2 regions of the Paenibacillus sp. JZ16 genome follow, and region 1 is predicted to be linked to the other one. Evidence: riboswitches for the same ligand, from Rfam matches in the RefSeq annotation. Region 1 holds a riboswitch; the other holds the start of a gene.
The links. Region 1 has a riboswitch for S-adenosylmethionine ahead of metA (homoserine O-acetyltransferase MetA). Riboswitches for the same ligand answer to the same signal wherever they lie in the genome.
Positions count from the first base shown of each region.

Region 2: it holds a riboswitch for S-adenosylmethionine, as region 1 does, so the genes downstream of both, BJP58_RS15080 (methionine ABC transporter ATP-binding protein) here and metA (homoserine O-acetyltransferase MetA) in region 1, are expected to answer to the same signal.

Region 1 covers NZ_CP017659.1:2,963,877-2,974,966, forward strand. The annotation lists gene mqnC (cyclic dehypoxanthinyl futalosine synthase) at 1-317, opposite strand, end outside; gene BJP58_RS13360 (aminotransferase class I/II-fold pyridoxal phosphate-dependent enzyme) at 453-1,673, opposite strand; gene BJP58_RS13365 (PLP-dependent transferase) at 1,670-2,854, opposite strand; gene metA (homoserine O-acetyltransferase MetA) at 2,879-3,796, opposite strand; SAM riboswitch class I at 3,931-4,060, opposite strand; gene corA (magnesium/cobalt transporter CorA) at 4,501-5,436, shown strand; gene BJP58_RS13380 (HRDC domain-containing protein) at 5,505-6,530, opposite strand; gene BJP58_RS13385 (ROK family protein) at 6,714-7,610, opposite strand; gene modB (molybdate ABC transporter permease subunit) at 7,705-8,388, opposite strand; gene modA (molybdate ABC transporter substrate-binding protein) at 8,385-9,191, opposite strand; gene BJP58_RS13400 (5'-3' exonuclease) at 9,230-10,126, opposite strand; gene BJP58_RS13405 (arsenate reductase family protein) at 10,450-10,812, opposite strand; gene BJP58_RS13410 (RluA family pseudouridine synthase) at 10,850-11,090, opposite strand, start outside.
Region 2 covers NZ_CP017659.1:3,313,954-3,325,043, reverse strand. The annotation lists gene BJP58_RS15130 (peptidoglycan D,D-transpeptidase FtsI family protein) at 1-546, shown strand, start outside; gene BJP58_RS15125 (SRPBCC family protein) at 610-1,071, opposite strand; gene BJP58_RS15120 (Cof-type HAD-IIB family hydrolase) at 1,329-2,075, shown strand; gene BJP58_RS15115 (DUF456 domain-containing protein) at 2,083-2,562, shown strand; gene BJP58_RS15110 (putative polysaccharide biosynthesis protein) at 2,619-4,244, shown strand; gene BJP58_RS15105 (DUF2515 family protein) at 4,628-6,019, opposite strand; gene BJP58_RS15100 (thioredoxin family protein) at 6,158-6,502, shown strand; gene BJP58_RS15095 (COX15/CtaA family protein) at 6,747-7,721, shown strand; gene BJP58_RS15090 (hypothetical protein) at 7,820-8,014, shown strand; gene BJP58_RS15085 (Cthe_2314 family HEPN domain-containing protein) at 8,061-8,780, shown strand; SAM riboswitch class I at 8,902-9,048, shown strand; gene BJP58_RS15080 (methionine ABC transporter ATP-binding protein) at 9,156-10,172, shown strand; gene BJP58_RS15075 (methionine ABC transporter permease) at 10,172-10,840, shown strand; gene BJP58_RS15070 (MetQ/NlpA family ABC transporter substrate-binding protein) at 10,910-11,090, shown strand, end outside.

The sequences.
Region 1 (11,090 bases):
ATCTCAGTACCGTTTACATCCTCGGTTTCCTGAATCTTCTGGAAGATTGTTTCATCGGGCAGTACATAGCCCTCGGAAGAGCCGGGTCTGCGATAAAAAGCGCAAAAACGGCAGAATACATCACATATGTTTGTGTAATTGATATTCCGGCCGATAACAAATGTCGTGATAGGATCCGGATGCAGACGCTTTGTCATCACATCCGCCGCATGACCAATTTTCTCAATCTCATCACTTTCAAAAAGCGTTACGGTATCTTCCAGGTTCAAACGCTCACCGCGTAAAGCTTTATCCAATATACGGTTTACCGCACTCATTCTTGCAGCCTCCCTACTTAGAGCAAAATAACAAATCACCAGCAAAACTTTTTCTATCTCATCCTACCACAATCCGGCATTAAAAACGACATCCCGTCCGTGACAGGATGCCGAATTCTATGATTTGGAAAATCTTTAGTAACTGGCAGCAAAAGCCCGATCCAGATCAGCAATCAGATCGTCCACATCCTCGAGTCCGACCGAGAAACGGAGCAAGCCATCCGTAATTCCGCGTTCATGCCGAACCTTCTCACCCATGGCCGCATGCGACATCATTGTCGGATACGACAGGATGCTCTCCACGGCTCCCAGACTGACCGCTACCAGCGGCAGCTTCACATGGTTCAGCACGTGCTTGGCGCGTTCGCCTGAGCCGACGTCAAAAGAGATGACCGCGCCATAACCACTCGATTGCTTCTCATGGACTTCACGTCCCGGATGATTCAAGAGGCCAGGGTAGTACACTTGCTCAATGTCGCTTCTCCCTTGCAGCCAGGCCGCAAGCTTGGCCGCGCTTTGCTCGGAGTGGGCCATACGTGTGCTGAGCGTTTTCATTCCGCGCATAAGGAGCCAGGAATCCTGGACCCCAAGGACCGTGCCCAAACCATTTTGCAGCTGCTTCAGTTGGTCTCCCAGCTCCTCGGTTCTGGCTACCGCGAGACCTGCCAGCACATCGCTGTGCCCGCCAAGGAATTTGGTCGCGCTATGGATCACGATATCCACGCCGAATTCAATCGGACGCTGGTAAAACGGCGTCATGAACGTATTATCCAGCAGGGTAAGCAGGCCATGCTCCTTCGCCCAATCCGTCACCGCACCAATGTCGGTAATTTTCAGGGTCGGGTTTGAAGGGGTTTCCATATAGACGGCTTTCGTATTCGGTTTGAGGGCCGCCTTCACCTGATCCAGATCGGTCATGTCCACGAAGGTGCTCTCGATGCCCATACGGCTTAAAATGCTGGTCAGCAAGCGGTAGGTTCCGCCGTACACATCCTCCGTCACGATCATATGATCCCCCGCACTGAGCAGCATGAACGAGCTGGAGATCGCTGCCATACCGGAAGCATAAGCGAAACCGCGTACGCCTCCCTCCAAAAGGGCGATATAATCCTCCAGCGCCTGCCGAGTCGGATTGCCGGAACGGCTGTAATCGTGTTGCGGCGGGTTAAAGATGTCTTCATGGTGAAACGTCGAGGCTTGATAGATCGGAACGCTTGAGGCGCCGGTTGCCCGGTCGATTTCCCCGCCGAAATGCAATAGTTTTGTCTCGAAACGGAGTTCTTCCTCGTGTCCCCGTTTAGCAGCTAACTGCTTGGTTTGCGTTTCCAATCCGGATGGACCTTTATCGATGCTCATTCTCCCGTGCTCCCTTCCACTTCAGCCATGGCCGCGCTCAGTGCAGCATCCAAATCCGCGATCAAGTCATCCGCATGCTCGATGCCGACCGAGAACCGGAGCAAGCGGTCATCCACGCCGATTGCTTCCCGAATCTCAAGCGGGATGTCCGCATGGGTCTGAACAGCAGGGTATGTCATCAGGGACTCAACGCCCCCCAGGCTTTCTGCGAACGCAATCAGCTTAATGTGCCGCAGCACGGGCTCCACATAACGGGCGTCCTTCACCTTGAAGGAGAAGATGCCCGTGTTGCCGCTGGATTGACGATTCTGGATGTCATGTCCCGGATGGTCCGGCAGGGCAGGATAATACACCTCGCCGATCGCCGGGTGAGTTGTCAAAAACGTTGCCACTGCGGTTGCATTCGTCTCGTGCCGATCCATACGCAGCGCAAGCGTCTTCATTCCTCTCATCAGCTGATAGGAATCCGTCGGGCTTAACACAGCGCCGATGGAGTTATGAAGGAAAGCCATCTCCTCCGATAGTTCCTTGCCCTTCGTTACGATGATCCCCGCCAGCACATCGTTATGTCCTCCCAAATACTTGGTGGCGCTATGTATAACGATATCCGCCCCAAGCTCGATGGGTCTTTGGAAATACGGAGTAAGCAGCGTATTATCCACAATGCTGATCAGTTGATGATGCCTTGCCCACGTACAGACGGCTTCGATATCCGTAATCATCATAAGCGGATTAGTCGGCGTTTCGATAAATACAGCCTTCGTGTCGGGCCTTCTTACCCCTTCCAGCGCATCCAGGTCATTCGTATCCACGTACGTAGCCGTAACGCCGAACTTGGACATAATCCGCTCCAGCAGCCTATACGTCCCACCATACAGATCCAGCGATACAATCAGATGGTCCCCTTGACCGAACAAAGCAAAAATCGTCTGAAGGGCAGCCATGCCCGAGCTGCAAGCAAAGCCGGCATCGCCGGATTCCAGCTCGGCGCAGGCGTCCTCCAGTACCGACCGGGTCGGATTTTTCGTACGGGCGTAGTCAAACCCCGTGCTCTGGCCTAATTTGGGATGGCGGTATGCCGTAGCCTGATAAATCGGAAAATTCACGGCTCCGGTTACCGGTTCTTGCACCGAGCCGATCTGTGCCAGCCGGCTCTCTATATTAAAAGGTTTCTTCTCCATCACAAACTCTCCTCCCGTTTACTGCTATATTTGCGGACCAATATCGTATGGCGTTTCCTGATATACATAGTAATTGAGCCAATTAGTAAATAATAAGTTTGCATGCGCCCGCCATATGGACGGAGGCGTCCTTGTTGGATCATTATTCGGGTAATAGTTGCGCGGCAGTTCGATGTCCATGCCCTTGGCAACGTCCCGGTCATACTCCCACTTCAGAGAGTCCGCATCATACTCGGAATGCCCTGTGGCAAAAATCTGCTTTCCATCCCGGCTTGATACCAAATAAATGCCTGCTTCCTCGGACTCGGACAGGATGACCAGATCGTCAATGCCTGTAATGTCCTCGCGCCGAACTTCCGTATGACGGGAATGCGGAACAAAGAACATTTCGTCAAATCCGCGGAGCAGCTTGGTACATGTTTCATTGATCGTATGTGGAAATACGCCGAAGCATTTTTCCTCGAGGCTGTATTTCGGCACGCCGTAATGATAATAAAGTCCGGCTTGCGATGCCCAGCAGATATGGAGCGTGGAGGTCACATGCGTCTTGGTCCATTCAAAAATTTCAGTAAGCTCATCCCAGTAATTCACTTCTTCAAACTCCAACTGCTCGACCGGAGCTCCTGTAATGATCATGCCGTCAAAACGACGGTTCTTCACTTCTTCAAAGGTTTTGTAAAATGATTTCAGATGCTCAGCCGACGTATTCTTCGAAACGTGCGAACTCGGGTGAAGAAGGACAACATCCACCTGGAGCGGGGAGTTACCGATCAATCGCAGCAGTTGGGTCTCCGTCGTTTCCTTGGTAGGCATCAGGTTCAAAATAGCGATCCGCAATGGGCGGATATCCTGATGAAATGCGTGACTCTCATCCATGACAAAAATGTTTTCTCCAGCCAGAACTTCCTTTGCCGGCAAGGCATCCGGAATTTTAATTGGCATCGTGGCTCACTCCTTCGAAATATGAAATGATACATCCATAAAAAAGCTGTGAGAAAGAGCGTTAGACTGTATAAACGCAAGAAGACCTTTCTCAAAGTAGAGAAAGGTCATCATATACGTATCACAATGCGCCTCTCTCATCTGTCAGACTATACAACGGCTTCGAAGAAGCGTCGTATCTCCTGCAAGAATTAGCACCGTGCGATGTTGCCGCCGGTTGCCGGGTTTCATAGGGCTAGTCCCTCCACCTGCTCTTGATAAGATTTCGCTTTATTCAGTTGTCTTAAATTGTTCGTAATTGATACTTACTTTAAATCATTCCCAATTTTTCGTCAAGAACCTTTTCATAAAGTCCGTCACACTTCACCGAAGGTTTCCATACCCTGTACCGTGGCCCCTGGCTGGACCGGATTTCAACTTGAAAGGTCCTACACCCGGCGTTATACTAGACAAGTGCTGTTTAAAACCGAGTATGAAAGAGGTGACATGGAAGATGGACGGTGACCCGAGCCAGAAACTGGATGCACAAGACGCACAACCGCATAGGATTAAGATCAGCTTACCGGCAGAGGGCGGCGTTATTTTTCATGCGCTTTTTATCGTATTCTAACCTTCCTTGATTATGCCCGTATACCGGTGGGCTGATATCCTGTGCCTTTACTGCTTAACCAAGCAGCTTGTATTTGACAAAGGAGTGATATCAGATGAAAATCCGGTTGGTCGATTCGGGCGTATTTACCCCTGTTGATGACATCGAAATGACGCTGACACCTCCGGCCAGCGGCTTCTACTGGCTGGATGCGGATGTGGATGATTTAGCGGAACTGCAGCCCCTCTTCTCCCTGCATGATCTTGCGGTTGAGGATTGCCTCAGCGAAGAGGAGCAGCGTCCCAAAATTGAAATATACGAGAACCACTATTTTATCGTCGTGAACAGCATCCGGTTTGACGACGAAGAGATTTTCCTTCGGGCATTGAATGTTTTCCTGGGCAGACATTTTATTATTACGGTGACCAAGCAAAAGATCCACGAGCTGCGCACCGTTAAACCGCTTCTCTGGGAGGATGAAGTCAGCACGCCTGACCGCTTCCTCTATCTCTTGATCGACCTTGTGACGGACAACTATTTCTCCGTCGGGGACCGCATCGAGGCGCGGATTGAAAAGCTGGAGGAAGACATTCTGATGCATACCAAAAAATCCCACCTCAGCGAGATCATCGGTCTGCGAAGCGAGATTCTTTGGTTGAAAAAGGTGCTTGGACCGCAGAAGGAAGTTATCAATACACTTAACAAAAAAGATCTCCGGCTGATCGATGACCAGCTGCAAAAATATTTCAGCGATATCTATGAAAATGCCGTGAAAATTTCCGAAACATTCGAAACCTACCGGGATCTCATGGGGAACCTTCGAGAGGCTTACCAATCCAGTATCGCCAATCGGGCCAATGAAATCATGCGCGTGTTTACCGCCATTACAACGATCTTCATTCCACTGACGCTGATTACAGGCATCTACGGCATGAACTTTGACAATATGCCTGAGCTTCACTGGGAATATTCTTATTATGTAGTTATAGGCGTCATGATTTCTGCCGGTGCTCTCATGTTTTATCTGTTCCGTAAGAAAGACTGGATATGAAGCTCTCGAAACCATCAGGACGGATCTCCCTGCCGCAAGGGAATCCGTCCTGTTTTCATTACCTGGAATTAGCCTGCGTTCGCTTTACCAGGTTCTTCCCGCCGAAAGCGAATCCTGATCAGGCGCAGCCGCTCATACAGCTTCTCCGTTCCGCCAATCTCTTCTACCTCTCCATTGTGGGCTTGTCCTTCTCCATATACCCGTTGTAATACGGGTTTAAGAAATGTATCGCCCAGCTCCTCAAAAGCCTTCCATACCGTCGCCTGCTCGGTAGACGTCATCGTATTCAGTTCAACCTCCAGCAGCTGCTCCGTATCATAACCGTCCTTCTCAAGACCTTCCAATTCCTCAACCAAATCTCGACGAGATAACGAAGTGCGTTCTTCCAGCTCGGTCAGCGAAGCTCCCTCAGCTATGCCAAGCAGCATCGTACGGCGAATTCGGAAACGGTCCAGCTCTTGCTTGTAGCGCTGCTCCTTCTGCTTATACAGCCAGGACAAGAACACCTCTTCCTGCAGCTGCTTATCAACCCAATCCAGTGGAAAGGTTGTGGTTCGCTCGATTCCTGACGTGATCTCCAGCCACTCCGCCCCATGCTCTGAAGACTTGCTGATTCCGATTCCCGGAAGCTGCAGCAGCTCTTCCTCGTTCTGGGGGACGAAGGCGCTAATCATGCGCAGCACCCGATTGCTGGCAATAAAATAAGGTGCTTTTCTTCCGGAAGCCGCCTTTCTCCTGCGCCAGGCACACAGCTCCGTGTACAGCTCCTCCGAGCCGTACAGCTCACTGTAGCACTGCAGCTTCTGCACACCAAGATTCTTGCCTCCAGTCTCTCCCGGTTCGTGGAATACCCCCTCCACAAGCGGCCGGAACCCCTCTCCAAGCTTCTTCGCTAATTGATGTCGATACACGCATAATAACTCATTCCATGAATTCCCTTCATACCACTCATCATCGGATACTTCACCGTCCGGTTCCATGTTCCGCCAGCCGAGCCGCCATCCTCCCTCTTCCTCACCGATCCATACTTGAGCAGAACGGAGGTGACCTGACTCATCCGCTCCGCTCATCTGATTCATGAATACAATTTGCATCCCTCGAATACCTCCCGTTTAGCATTCAGCACAACGATGGAACAACGCAAAAAAGCACCTCTCCTCCGCCGCAGCGACAAAGAAAGGTGCTTCCCGTTCCATACGTTATACTGTTGAATTCATAATACCATAATCTGTAATAAAGTCAAACCCATTTTGGCTCACTCTATATAACAAATAAAGTTAAGCTTGAACGCTCTTGGCCTCATCTACTGCAAGCTTGGCCAACGCCAATGCACCGCAGAGACCCGCATTATCGCCGAGCATCGGCGGAACGATGAACTGATCAATCCCGTCATGAAGGCTTGGATGCTGTACATATCCGGCCAGCAGCTCCTGAAGCTTCGTGCGGATCAGCGGGAACAGCTGCTCCTGCTTCATAACGCCTCCGCCCATCACGATTCGCTGAGGGGACAGAATGAGGACATAATTCATCAGCGCTTGTGCCAGATAATAAGCCTCCATCTCCCAAGCCGGATGATCCGGCGTCAATTCCACACCGGGAACTCCCCAACGTTTGCCAAGTGACGGTCCGGCTGCAAGCCCCTCCAGACAGTCTGCATGATAAGGACAGGTCCCTTCATACCGGTCTTCCGGATGGCGGCGCACATAAATATGCCCCATCTCCGGATGAGACAATCCGTGGATCAATTCACCAGCTACCACGGCGCCTGCTCCTACTCCCGTTCCAATGGTGATATACAGACAGCTATCCAGTCCCTGGGCAGCGCCCCATGTATATTCTCCAAGAGCTGCTCCGTTTACATCGGTATCAAACCCAATCGGAACATGAAAACGCTCTTCCAATGCTTTGACAATATTGTAATTGCTCCAATGCGGCTTTGGTGTCGTTGTAATGCAGCCATAAGTCGGGCTGCCCTTCACCGGATCAATCGGCCCGAAAGAACCGACTCCGATCGACTCTATATCCTTATCAGCAAAAAAGTTAAAGACATTTGCCATGGTTTCTTCAGGGGTTGTTGTCGGGAAGCTCACTCGCTCCACAACCGTTCCATCCTCCATACCCACGCCGCAAACGAACTTGGTTCCTCCTGCTTCAATTGCTCCAAGTAAACTCATGCTTCTTCCATCCTCTCCACGATGTGCTGTGCCTTGTTCTCTATATAGTTGCTAACAAGCTCTATTCGAAGCATATGTAAACATGGTGCTCCCGTCAAGTCTGCCCGCCTCTTTCTCTGCTTCTGCCCGTTCCTGACGCGGCCAGTAACAGCCATGAGAACAAAATAATGACCGCCGTCCACGCCCACGCCAGCCCGCTCTCGCCATTGCTTACCGCAACGTAAATCGCCGTGGGCAGCGTTTGCGTAACGCCCGGTATATTGCCTGCAACCATCCAGGTTGCCCCAAATTCCCCTAAACCTCTGGCAAAGGCCAGTATGAACGCCGAAATTCCCGCCCTGCGAACAAGCGGCAGCGTAATCCAGCGAAGGACCTGCCATTCGCCGGCCCCGGCCGATCGCGCCGAATCCTCAAGCTCCGGGTCCACAGACTCAAAGCCCACCCGCATGCTCTGATACACAAGCGGAAACGAGACCACGATAGCCGCTATGACCGCGGCTCCCCAACTAAAAATGATGGGTCTGGCAAACAGCCATTCGGCAGCTGAACCTATCCAGCTGTTTCTGCCCAGCATGACAAGCAGAAGAAAGCCAACCACCGTAGGCGGAAGCACGAGCGGAAGCATCAGCAGCGTTTCTACCGCCGTCTTGCCGACAAACGAGCGCCGGGACATCCAGCGTGCTGCTGCTGCTCCCAGTATAAATGCAATGATGCTGGACAGCAGTGATGTTTTTATCGACAGCCATACCGGCATCCAGAACATTTCGGTCGTGGTCACGGCGATGCCTCCGCTACCTCAAATCCAGCCTCCGTGAAGATATCCCTGATCTCAGGCTTCCGCATAAATTCGAGAAGAGCCTCAGCCTCCTGCGGATGCTTGGCATTACCGGGAACCGCTGCAGGATATTCGATCGGTTGGTGCTTGTCCGGATCGACCTCAAGCGCAAGCGTTGCCTTGGCGGAACTCTTCAGATCGGTTTTGTACACAAAACCGGCGTCCGCATTCCCCGACTCTACATAAGCCAGAACTTGCGTCACGTCCTTGGCATACACCGCCTTGGATTCGACATCATCCCAAAGGCCTTCATTCTGAAGAGCCTCCTTGGCATATTCTCCGGCCGGTACAGTATCCGGCTGCCCAATGGCCACAACGCGCACCTCGGGTTTTAATAGATCCGGTAATTGCTTCACGTTCTGTTTGCCGACAGGCTCAATCAGCACCAATGCATTTCGAAACATCAACTGAACCGCATCGGATTGCACGATCCCCTTCTCGACCAATCGATCCATCGGCTCCGTTGCTGCGGATATAAACAAATCTACGGGCGCCCCTTGCTCAAGCTGTTGTCCAAGAGAGCCCGAACCGCCGAAATTATAACGAAGCGTAACATTCGGAAATTCCGCTTCAAATCGTCGTCCGGTCTCTTCCAGACTGGATTTGAGGCTTGCTGCTGCCGAAACCATAACTTCCACCTTCTTCTCGTCTCTTGAGGGCTGTTTAGAGGTATCGGTTGAAGGAGTCTGGACGGAGGCACATGCCGATATAAGAAGTAGCAATGTCCCGAGCAGTAAACCGGTCAAAATTGATTTTCTTCCGAAATTAAACCGTCTCCGCATGACTAGGAAACCACCGCCACACCAAAAAGATGACCGAGGCTCTTCATCTCAAGCTCCTCCAGTTTGGTTAATGCACGTTCGTGATCCACGCTTAAGCGGCACAGATCCAATTCGCACTCCATGGGAACCTCGCAATGGATTTCGGCCAAAGCCCGGGACAGGTGCAGCATCTCCAAATCCGCCTCGATCTTGGTGCGGACCCCTTTGGTCAGTGAATCAAGATTCGCAAGAATGCCTTCCACGGATTCATACTCCTGAATCAGCTTGACTGCCGTTTTCTCGCCAATCCCGCGTACGCCCGGATAATTATCGCTCGTATCTCCCATCAGGCCTTTCACATCGATAACCTGTCTTGGAGAAAGTCCTTTTTCGGCATATAACGTTTCCGGGGTATAGTGCATATAATTGCCGTGTCCCTTTTTCATAATGATGACGGAAGTCGAATCGTTCACGAGCTGAAGCAGATCATGGTCCCCTGACAGGATCATGACATTCATGCTGTCCCCGTACCGTCTGGCCAGCGTGCCGATGCAATCATCGGCCTCATAGCCCACGACGCCCAGGTTCGGAATTCCCAGACATTCCGTCACATCGCGCACCAACGAAAACTGCGGAACCAGATCATCCGGGGCTTCCGGACGATTGCCTTTATACGATGCAAACTGCTCTGTACGAAATGTTTTTGATCCCATATCCCAGCAGCACGCCACATGGGTAGGCTGAAATTTATCGATAGCATCCCACATATACCGCAGGAAGCCGTAAATCGCGTTGGTCGGAACACCCGCTTTGGTTCTACGGATATAGCCGCTTGAGGCGGTTGCATAGTAAGCACGAAATAATAAAGCCATCCCGTCTACAAGCATTAAGGATGGTTGTTGATTGGGTATCACAGTCATGATCGCTCCTAACTTTAACTTCTCTGATATAACCTTAAATATACCTTGTCATTATACCATATCCCTATATAGTCTTGGGCTTGTCATAAGGTATTTCTTTGAATTTCCTATCATTGGCTGTTCACAAAATAAAAACGTCTATCGACGTGCTTTCTCAGTTGACAGACCGCATTTAGCGGAAGTTTTTCTTGCGAGATAAGGATGCTAAGCCTCGGATGTTTATACTTTCTTATCTCTTAAAACAAAAGAGCATCCCGGCGGTCGAAAGACCTTGGGATGCTCTACCTTCTTCAGCAGGAGAATGTGTATACACTGGATCCATTCTACTTCTGCCATGACTCCTGATATTGTTCCGCCTTAAAGCCGACGGTCACTTTACTGCCGTCCGTCACGATCGGACGCTTAATTAATCTGCCGTTGGACGACAACAGTTCGATCTTCTCCTCATCGGAGAGCCCAGGCAGCTTGTCCTTCAGATTCATTTCCTTGTAGACCTCGCCGCTCGTATTGAAAAATTTCTTAAGTTCCAGGCCGCTCTTGGCGATAAGGTCGGCTAGTTCTTCCTTTTGTGGCGGTTGTTCAAAAATATTTTGAAGTTCCAGCTCATGTCCTTCGTTTTGCAGCCATTTGACCGCGTTGCGGCATGTCCCGCATTTCGGATATTGATATACTTTCAGTTTGCTCATTCGATACGTTCTCCTTCTAGTGTTGTTTTGAACCTACTTAAGTCGCCTCTTCCGCGAGCATGTTTCTCAGTGCGTTCATATCCTCAGGAAGCGGGGCTGTGAATGTCATCGTGCTCCCCTCAATCGGGTGGATCAGCTTCAGGCTCGCTGCATGCAGCGCCTGCCGGCCCATATAGCGGTCCAGCCTCATGATCGTTTCGGCTTCCAGATCTGCTGGACCGGCAGCCAAGTCCGAAGCCGCCTCCGCTCCGTCTGATCGTAACTCCCGATCGCCGTAA
Region 2 (11,090 bases), 350 kb from region 1:
GGAAGTTATCTGGCTTCCATGGCATACGCTTCATTCGGACAGTCCGGTAAATATACGACGCTCCAATTGGCCCAGTACGCCAGCACGCTTGCCAATCGGGGAGAACGCATTCGGCCGCAGCTTGCGAGCAAGATTGTGGATCAGGACGGCAATGTGATCAAGGAATTCAAACGCGAGGTATTAAATAAAGCGGAATTCCCAGAGCAGTACTGGAATGAAGTCATTGCAGGGATGAATACGCAAGGACTTCGAGCATTTGAAGATTTTAAATATGATTTTGCACGGAAGACAGGAACATCCGAGCAGGATATTTATAAAAACGGTACTCGGATCCGGGTGGAGAACGGGGTGTTCATCGCCTTTGCTCCACGGCAAAATCCGAAGCTGGCCGTCGCCGTGGTCATTCCGGAAGCAGGCTTCGGTTCCCAGAGTGCCGCGCCGGTTGCCCGTAAAATTTTTGACGCGTATGACGAGATTTACGGACTCGACGGTACGCCTCACCCTAAAAAAACCGAGGGTGAGAATGGGGATGGCAGTAACGAATAAGAGGATATTTGCAAAAACGGCAGCCAAGTGCCCTCAATGGGTTGGCTGCCGTTTTTTTATCCGTTACACATGGGCGTCTGGAGCTTTGTCCGCCACCAGATTAAGGACGACGTTAAACTCCAGCAGCGCTTTGAGGCCGCAGAGTACCATGGTGTATCCTCCCATGGAATCAATAGCTCCCTGTACCATTTCATCCGCATTGCCTGTAAATCCGGAGTGGGTAATGGCAACGAAGGTCTCATGATCGCCCCGTGGCGTGAATGTCCACTCGGTTTTGGTCTGGTCCGAAGACTCGATCGCGATGCGGCGATTGACTTCGATATGTTGAACGTACACGTCATCATGGACCCCGTACATCTCCCAATCCCAGCGAATATGGCTGCCTTCCTCCAGCTTGCCGCTGCTTTTGGTAAACCAGAACTTGGTTGTAATCTCAGGATCGATGAAAGCCTCGAATACTTCTGAAACGGGTCTTCGAATCAACATCTCTGCCGTCACGACAGGGGTCTCATTGAGTTTGGTCATATGATTGTATGACTCCTTTCGGGGTTGTCTTCAGTAATATCGTAGCATATAGGAATTCATATTCTTTCTTTTACATTGCTCATTTATTTCAAGGGTCGTGTGCTTGTTCGAGAGCTTGGGAAATACTACTTGAGACTAGCGTTACCTCAGTTTTGGCATGTCCGGGGGCGGCTATTCATAGGGGAATGTTTTGACGCCATGCCTTTTGTGGTAAAATGTCGTTATGTTTGCTTGTGATTCGTAAGGGGGTTAATACCATGAAACATAAATATCGATTGTTGGCACTGGATATGGACGGTACGCTGCTGCGGGACGATCATGAAGTGTCTGAGGAAACGGTGAAGTGGATCAAGGAAGCGGTACGGCACGGCATTCATGTCTGTCTCTCGACAGGCCGGCCGTTTCAGGACGCGTATCCGTATGCCAAACAGCTTGAACTGACGACACCGATGGTAACGGTGAACGGAGGCGAGGTATGGCGTGCGCCATATGAATTACACCGCCGCGCATTGCTCGACAGCAAGCTCGTGGAGCAAATGCACGCACTGGCCATTGAAACCGGATCATGGTTCTGGGCGTATTCAGTAGAAAGATTGTATAACTCTGAGAACTGGACCGACGATATCGCGAATCAGGAATGGCTGAAATTCGGTTACACCACGAATGATCATGAGGTGCGTCACAACATTTTGATGCGCCTGCAGGATATGGGCGGACTGGAGATCACGAACTCCTCGCCGGATAACCTGGAAATCAATCCGCAGGGCGTTAACAAAGCGACCGGAATCGGACAGGTGTGTGAGCTGCTCGGCATTAGCATGTCCGAAGTCGTAGCCGTAGGCGACAGCTTGAACGACCTGGCTGTGATTCAGCAGGCCGGCCTCGGCGTGGCGATGGGCAATGCCCAGCAGACGGTTAAGGATGAAGCGGACCTTGTGGTTTCCAGCAACAATGAGGACGGCATCGTTGAGGTCATCAGGGATCATATTTTGATCGAAAGGTGAGATGTTGATGGACATATTGGGCTGGATTATCGTTATCGCTCTGTTTATCATTGGGATGGCCGGAGCGATTTACCCTATTCTGCCGGGGGTTGTCGCCATTTACCTGGCGCTGTTCGTTTACGGCTGGTTCTTTACATTCGAGCATTACAATTCATGGTTCTGGATTATTCAGACCATCATTCTGGTGGTGCTCTTCATTGCCGATTATGCAGTTAACGCCTGGGGGGTTAAGAAGCTCGGCGGTTCCAAAGCCTCGATATGGGGCAGCACCATCGGTTTAATTATCGGGCCGTTCGTTATTCCCGCTTTTGGATTGATTATCGGACCGTTCCTGGGAGCATTTTTGGGTGAAATGCTGGCAGGTTCGGGACCGAGCAAATCCATGAAGGTTGGATTCGGATCGGTCATTGGATTGTTCAGCAGCATTGTGGTGAAGGTTATTTTACAGCTCGCGATGATTGTTATTTTCTTCATTTGGATTTTCTAATAGACGCTTAGGAATCGCTGTAAGAGGCGCTTTGGAGGAGAAAGAAGGGTACGGTTTTGTCAAAGAAAGAGTCATTTATTAAAGGCACGATCATCTTGGCCGCTGCTGCGCTGGTCGCCCGCGTGCTGGGTCTTGTCCAGCGGGTGCCGCTGGAGCATATGCTGAATGATATAGGGGATGCCTCATTTACGATCGCCAATAACGTATATTTAATGCTGTTAACGGTAGCAACGGCCGGCATTCCCAGCACGCTCAGCAAAATGGTATCCGAGCGCCATGCTTTGAACAAGCCAGCGGAGGCTCGTCGTGTCTATCATGCTGCGCTTATTTTTGCCGGAGCAGCAGGCGTTGTCATGACGCTGCTGCTTTATTTCGGAGCCCCTTATTATGCTACCCATATTGCGAAGCAGCCGGAGGCCGCCGCGGCCATTCAGGCATTGGCCCCAGCGCTGCTGCTGTTTCCGGCCATCGCCATGATGCGGGGATACTTCCAGGGACGCAATAATATGACGGCTGGCGGCATATCGCAGATTATCGAGCAGATTGCACGGGTTCTGACAGCGATCGGCCTGGCTTACGTGCTGCTGCGGATGGGATACGACGATACCTGGATTGCTGCCGGCGCCTCCTTCGGGGGAGTACTCGGCAGTATTGGAGCATTTGCGGTCATGCTGTACTTTACGGTAAAGCTTCGCCGAAATGATCGCGAGCTCAAGATGCCGGCAGCGGACCGCTCCATTCCGCTTGGCGGGATATACCGGGATATATTCACGTTGTCTATACCGATTGTGCTGTCTTCCCTGGCGGTTCCGGCTGTTAACTTCATTGACAGCTCCATTGTTAAGCCACTGTTGATCGGGCAGGTTGGCCTAGGGCAAGCAACCGCAGCTCTCGCGGTGTTAGGAAACCGGGCGCAGAGCGTGGCGGGGATTCCGCCGATTCTAGCCATTGCCCTGAGCACCTCGCTCATTCCGATCATCTCTGCAGCGTTTGCGAAGAAAGATCAGGAGCATCTGGAACAGCAAGTATCGCTGGCTATGCGTATTGCCATTTTAACAGGCATGCCGATGGTGATTGCGCTATGCGTAGCATCCTATTCCATTAATGGTTTGCTGTTCAGTTCCTTGGGCGGCAGCGGGATTATTGGATTTCTGACGTTCGGTACGATTTTCCAAATCACGATGATGACCACAAATTCCATTCTACTCGGAATCGGCAAGGCCAAGCTCTCGATGATTCACGTGATGGTTGGGGTTGTGGTCAAGCTTGCAGCCAGCTTTCTGCTTGCTCCGTTCTTTGGAATCTACGGGATCATAGGGAGCACGGCGCTCTGTTTCCTTGTCATTACGATATTGAATATAAGATCGATTAAAAGGATTGTATCCTTCTCCATCCTGGGCAAACGCTGGACGGGCTTCGTGCTGACGGTGATTGCTGCCGGGGGAATCGGATATGGCCTGAATCTGGCCGGTATTCAAATGGTCGATGTCATGCCGGCACGGTTGGCATTCCTGCTGACTTGCCTGGTTGTAGGCGTGGCCGTAGTCATTATATATCTTGTCCTGCTGGTGGTGTTTGGCGTATTGCGGCAATCGGAGCTGAGCAGTTACCCGCGCCTACTGCAGAAGGTGTTCCGTCCGCTTATGAGACTGCAGCCTGCACGTATGCGGGAGCGGGGATAAAGACATAGACTAAGTTTCACTTATAGAGGTTGTTCAAAAAGTCCGCTTTTGATAAGAAAACCTCTATCGAGGCCACTTCAAGGATGAGCGACCGCGATGCATAGGTAGGTTTTCTTGCGATATAGAATTTCATCAGTTCCACTGATAATTCATAAATTCTATATCTAACACGAAGGGAATCAGGAAGCAGCTCTGCATCGAATCTTGAATTCAGCCGGGCCTAAGTAAAAGCTTCCGAAGCATGTTTCCTGCGGAAACATATCAGGTGCTCACGTACCCAAACGTTCGGTGCTGAAAATCGACCTTTTTGAACACGCACTTATCGTGGTAAATAGAACCGAAAAGAGACCTTCCTTGCAGTATCGGGACGGTCTCTTTTCATTTTAATGCGGATGGAACTGATCAGACACATCATGCACGATGGAGGTTTTCTCTAGAGCGGCCCGATGGGCGTGTGTAATATCCGGCAGCAGCGGCCGTAACGGTTTGCGGATATGCCTAAACATCGCACGGCCCTGAAACCAGTCGTACCGGGGAATCGGCTCGGGGGGTTCATCCTCCCAGATCTCCTCAAGATAAGGGCTGTACAGACGTTGGCCACCCGGGAGCCATTCGGAAGTGATGAGGTCAGATCCCGCGTGGCCATGATTCATGGCTTGCTCAAGGGTCGGCGTAAATAAGCCCGGCCAGTATTCAGCGCGCGATCCTTGGTGCTTGGTGGATCGCGCGAAGGCCAGCACAGCGCGGTAAATCTCCTCATACCCAAACAATAAAGCATACAGCGAACGGCCAGCCTTGATCCGAATGGACAGGTCGTCAAACTTGGGGATGGTAAGTCCGGCCAGCGGCCTGGTTGGGGATAGGAGCTTTGGCCCAGTACTTTCCCCCGACTCTGTTCGTTGGACTTGACCCAGCGGAAACACGATTTGATTCAACCGGGTCAGCTCATGCAGCCGAAAGAAGGGATTCTCCAGAATATGTTGTTGGTAAAAAGGATGTCTCGCCACACGCCCCTCAATATAGTTCTGTTCATTAATGATGAGTGCCACCGTAAGCAGCGAACTGCTCTGATCCTGCCAGAACTGTTCCCAGAACGGTGTCATGAACGATGAAACATGAAAGTGGGGGAGTAAATGAAATAGGGGCTTGCCTTTATTTCGACTGTGTATATAGAGAAGCAGCTGGGGGTAGGCGTCCTGGAAGATCAGCGCATTGCAGCGCTCCAGGAAACGGTACAGATTGCTCTTGAATGTCGGATCCGTGAGATCCGACATCAATCCGCCTTTCAGATCGCTCATATTCCACCCGGCATTACGCGATACCATATGGGCCAGCAAAGCCCAATGCAGCTCAGGATGCGATATATAACAGTCCAAATAGGCTTGCGTACGCGTTACGTTGCTCCGGTTGGCTGCGGCTGCGGCCTCCTGAATATGATGAATCAACTGCTGCTCTTCTTGGGATAGCTGAACATCTGCACCTGGTTCATGAATCCGAATATCGCTATACCCTTGCATGGAAGGGAACGGAAACGGGGTAACGCTCTGCTGCAGATAGGGATGGGAGTATAGGATTTCCTTGAGCTTTACGCGAATTCCCCTTACCGCTGCAGGGTCCCATTGCAATTCGTGTCTGCTTGTCCGGAGCTTTAAGGAGAATCGCCATGATGCAATCATCCCCGACCATGATTCTGTCAGGGCCTGCGGAATGGCTGACGCCCATGACCATACATCCTTGCCCTGGTTTTTTTTATTTTTGACTCCGTTCGAGTGCATTCGGGGGTCACCTGCACTTTCTGATGGTTAATCCCTGCCTGTGAACATCATAATGTCAGTATGCTCTAAAATTTGACTTCCACTCAACATTTTGATTCACTAAGGGTGAAGGAACTCGACGTAAAGGGGAGATAATCAATGGAAAAAATCACTTCGGAAGCAGAATTTCAGGTTGCAATCCAGTCTCCGCGACTGACTGTTGCCGTATTTAAAGCAGACTGGTGCGGCGATTGCAAGTTTATCGATCCATTCATGCCGGAGGTTGAGACGAAGTTCTCAAACCAATTGACTCTGGTAGAGGTTGACGTCGATGCTGTCGGTGACGTGAGTCAGCAGCAAAATATTTTGGGTATCCCCAGCTTTGTTGCATACTCCGATGGACGCGAGCTGGTTCGCTATGTTAACAAACTCCGCAAATCGCGCGAGGAAATTGAAGATTTCCTGCAGCGTGCCGTGGACGTATACAGTACGATTCATAAGTAAGGGTGACCATAGCACCGCCGCCTTGATCTATAATTGGCGGCGGTGTTGTTTTATATATCGAATAGAGATATGGCGATGAAGTCAAGTACCTGGATCATGAAGGTTTTTCTCATTTTTGAACATTTTGTCACAATCGCTCAAGTGACCGTGGCGGCAGAATCAGGTATAATGAAATGTGGACTGTGTACGATGCGATCCTGTAAAGGTTTAAATAGTGAATGATTAGGAGCAGCAGGTGAGATAAGTGAATGATAAACAACTAAAATGGCTGAGTTACATAACATGCTTAGTTATGTTCTGCGCGACGTTCGGTGGCATGGTTGTGACAAAGACGGGCTCGGGACTCGGTTGCGGTCAGGAGTGGCCGCTGTGCAACGGTAAATTTGTTCCCGCTTACACGGTATCCTCCATGATTGAGTATTCACACCGGGCCGTTAGTGGAATGGCGGGTTTGGCGGCGCTCGCTTCGCTGATTGCGTTCTGGAAGTACAAGCGGGATCGCCGGGATTTGATGGCTTATGTTATCGGGACCTCGGTATTCGTTATTGTACAGGCGATCATGGGTGCGCTTGCGGTGGTTAAGCCTCAATCGGCTGCGATTATGGCGCTGCATTTTGGCTTCTCGCTGATTGCCTTTGCTAGCTCTGTCATGCTGGCTTTGGGTATGCGGCGGGTAGAACAGGCGAAGGGGCCCGTAGACTTGGAGCGTCTGCCTCGGGTAAGCAAGGGCTTCCGTAATTTAGTATGGGGCACAACCTTGTACAGTTACATCGTGGTTTATATCGGTGCATTCGTGAGCCATACCGATTCCCGGGAAGGGTGCTCCGGCTGGCCGCTGTGTAACGGGGAAGTGATACCGGAGCTGAGCGGAGGGGTAGGCATCGCCTTTATGCACCGCGTGGCGGCGCTTCTGCTGCTGATCGTTGTGGCGGTGATGGGGCATTTTGCATATTGGCGGAACCGCGACAACCGGGAGATCCAGATGCTGGGCATCTCGGCAACCGTGCTCTGCCTGCTGCAGGTGTTCAGCGGCGCCCTCATTATGGCAACGATGCATAACGAGGAGGTTTACGTATTCTCCGCACTGGGGCATACCTTGTTGATCTCCGCCTTATTCGGCGTATTGTGTTATTTAAGTGTCAGGGTTTGGCAGCTCAGCAGGCCGGTTAAAGCCGAAATGCGGCCGGATCATAGCATGCCAAGCGAAAAGATCGTATAAGAAAAAAAGCAAAAAAAAGATCGAATTTCAGGCAACATCTTTTATGCAAAGTCCCCGAGCTTGCCTCGAGGGCTTTGTTGTATAGTAAGGGGGAGCCGATGATAACCAAGCCATCCGCAAGACGTGTCCGATATCAAGGAGATGGGGGTTGTCTGGTCGTTTCGGGGGCATCCTATAAGAACAATCCCCTGATGGATGAACGAATGAAACCGGGATACCCGGATGAGTTATTCCCGCGTGAGGATATCGTGAAAACGGTTGAAACGCGGTGGAATCCCTATTTTGGCAAATAGCGATCCAAGAACCAAGGTTAATCTGATGACGCGAGGGGGTACCGCCATGCTTCGAATGCTACTTGGGGAACAGCCCCGGCAGAATAACGGCCTGCTTGAGGAAGCCATTGAATCGATGGTCCAAACAACCCGGCTGCTGCAGAAGGAAATGGAGAAAAATCAGGATCCGACGCATGATTTTCGCAAGCTTGAGATTTGGACCCGGGGGTTGATCGTTTCCCTGGATGAGCTGGAACAGAGCTGGAATGCGGCCCGGCATTTCAGCCAATCGATCCAATCGGGTTACATCGATGACATGTCGATTCAGGAGCAAGGGGAATATCAGCGGTATGTGTATTTTTACAAAAACGGCTTCATCCGCGTATTCTCGATCCTTGACAAGCTGGGGACGGTGTTGAACGATTTGTATGATCTTCATACCTCCAAGGTGAAGGCACATTTCTCTTATTTTACGGTCCTGCGGCAGTTTAAATTCCTGAAGGCCCACGGAGAGCTGGCCAAAGAGCTGGAGGAGATCAAGGATCGTTACAAAACACCGCTGAACACCCTCCGGAAACGGCGCAACGCCGAAATCCATTACATGAATTCCGAGATGCAGGATGATTTGTGGCAGCGTCATCAAGGACTGTCGGACAAGATCGAGCTGGAGGATATCGGCCAGCACCTGGACGATCTCAAACAGGGCGTTGATATGGTATGCCGGAGTCTGGCGGCCTCTTATAAATATACGAACAAGCTTTGGGCGAAAAATGGAGTCAGGACTTAGGCACAAAATCGCCATGAAATTCCTTTTGACAAAAACCTGAAAAGAATCTATACTAACTATTGCATTCATTAAATGTTATCAAATCAGATCAAATTAATCGGAAAAATTTCATATCGATGTTTTCTTATCGAGAGAGGCGGAGGGACAGGCCCGATGAAGCCCGGCAACCGACTCCAGCGTGTAATTGCTTAACGCGATGACACATGGAGTGACATGGTGCTAATTCCTTCAAAGCTACAGGATATCCTTTGGCTTTGACAGATGAGAAAAGGCGTTGACTTTTACGTAAAGAGGGCCCTTTTTGATTCTACAAAAAGAGGCTCTTTTCTTTTGGGTAAATAGATATGAAGCTATGGAAAAAGGAGGATTATCGGATTGATTGAGCTCAAGCAATTGACGAAGCAGTACGGAAAAGCCGGAACTTTAACAACTGCGTTGTCCGAATTGGATTTGTCGATTGAAAAAGGAGAAATTTTCGGAGTGATCGGACACTCCGGTGCAGGTAAAAGCACATTGATCCGTTGTATCAATTTGTTGGAGCGTCCCACCTCGGGCGAGGTGTGGGTGAACGGTAAGAACTTAACGTCGCTTGGCAAGAAGCAGCTTCAGGCGGAACGCCGCAAAATCGGCATGATTTTTCAGCACTTTAACCTGTTGTCATCGGCGACGGTGTACGATAACATTGCGTTTCCGCTGCGTCTGATCAAGACGCCAAACGCCGAACTGGAACGTAAAGTATCCGAGTTGTTGGCCTTGGTCGGGCTCGAGGCGCATCGGGACAAGTACCCGTCTCAGCTATCTGGGGGCCAGAAGCAGCGGGTGGGCATCGCCAGAGCGCTCGCGAGTGATCCGGAAGTACTGCTGTGCGACGAAGCCACTTCGGCTCTTGACCCGCAGACGACGGATTCGATCCTGCGCCTGCTGCTGGACATTAACAAAAAGTTTCATCTGACGATCGTGCTGATTACCCATGAAATGCATGTGATTCAGAGCATATGCGACCGGGTCGCCGTCATTCATCAAGGCGGCATCGTGGAGCAAGGGCCGGTAACGGAAGTGTTCCTGAAGCCGAAGCATGAGGTAACCCAGGAATTTATCCGTCAGGAGATGGACAGCGGCGAAGCGCTCCGGCTGGCCATCCAGGGACAGACAAACGGACCTTCAAGGGCGGTGCAGATTACGTTCCTTGGATCGAAAACGTACGAATCAATTCTGTCCCATACCGTCCATGAGACGGGCGTAAATTTTGCAATTCTGCAGGGTACCATTTCCACGATCAAAGAAACGCCGTACGGCCAACTCATTGTCCGTTTTGAAGGGGAAGAGGGCGCTATTGAAGATACGATTCGGAAGCTCCTTGAGCAAGGATTAGACGTGGAGGTGATTCATTAATGTTCGAACTCGATTTTACCCAGATCGACTGGAAAGAAATATGGACGGCAACCTTGGATACCCTTCGGATGCTGGGGGCATCGGCATTGTTCAGCTTCATTATCGGACTGCCGATTGGCGTGCTGCTCTACATGGCCGCTAGATCCACATCCGGCCTGGTACGCTTCGGATACTCGATCCTGTCGTTCATTGTGAACATCCTGCGTTCGATTCCGTTCATTATCCTGATCGTTGCGATGATTCCGATTACGAAATCGCTTGTGGGTGTTTCTTATGGCGTGCTGGGAACCATTCCACCGCTCGTGATAGGCGCGGCGCCATTCTTCGCCAGACTCGTGGAAACCGCCTTGAATGAGGTGGACAAAGGGGTCATTGAAGCGGCTCATGCCATGGGCTCCTCGACAAGCCAAATCATATGGAGGGTTCTCCTTCCGGAGGCTCGCCCGGGTTTGCTGGCTGGGATGACCATCACGATTGTAACCCTGGTCTCGTATACCGCGATGTCCGGTCAAGTCGGCGGCGGCGGGTTGGGCGATTTGGCCATCAAGTATGGATATTACCGTTATGAGACCGAGATTATGATTCTGGCCGTCGTATTAATGATTGTGCTGGTACAACTGCTGCAAATGGCAGGAGATCGCTTGGTCCGACATTTTACAAGAAAATAACGGAATGGATGAGGCATCAAGGAAGACAATATAAAAAAATAATATATTTTCGGAGGGAGAGTTTTTAAAATGAAAAAATGGACATTGGCATTGATCAGCTTGACATTGGTTACGGTGCTGGCTGCGTGCGGCAGCAAGCCTGCGGATAACGCGGCTGAGCCAGGGGGAACAACAGGAGGCGGCGCTCAAGAGACCGTAACCTTGAAAGTAGGTGCTTCGCCTTCACCACACGCCAAAATTTTGGAGCATA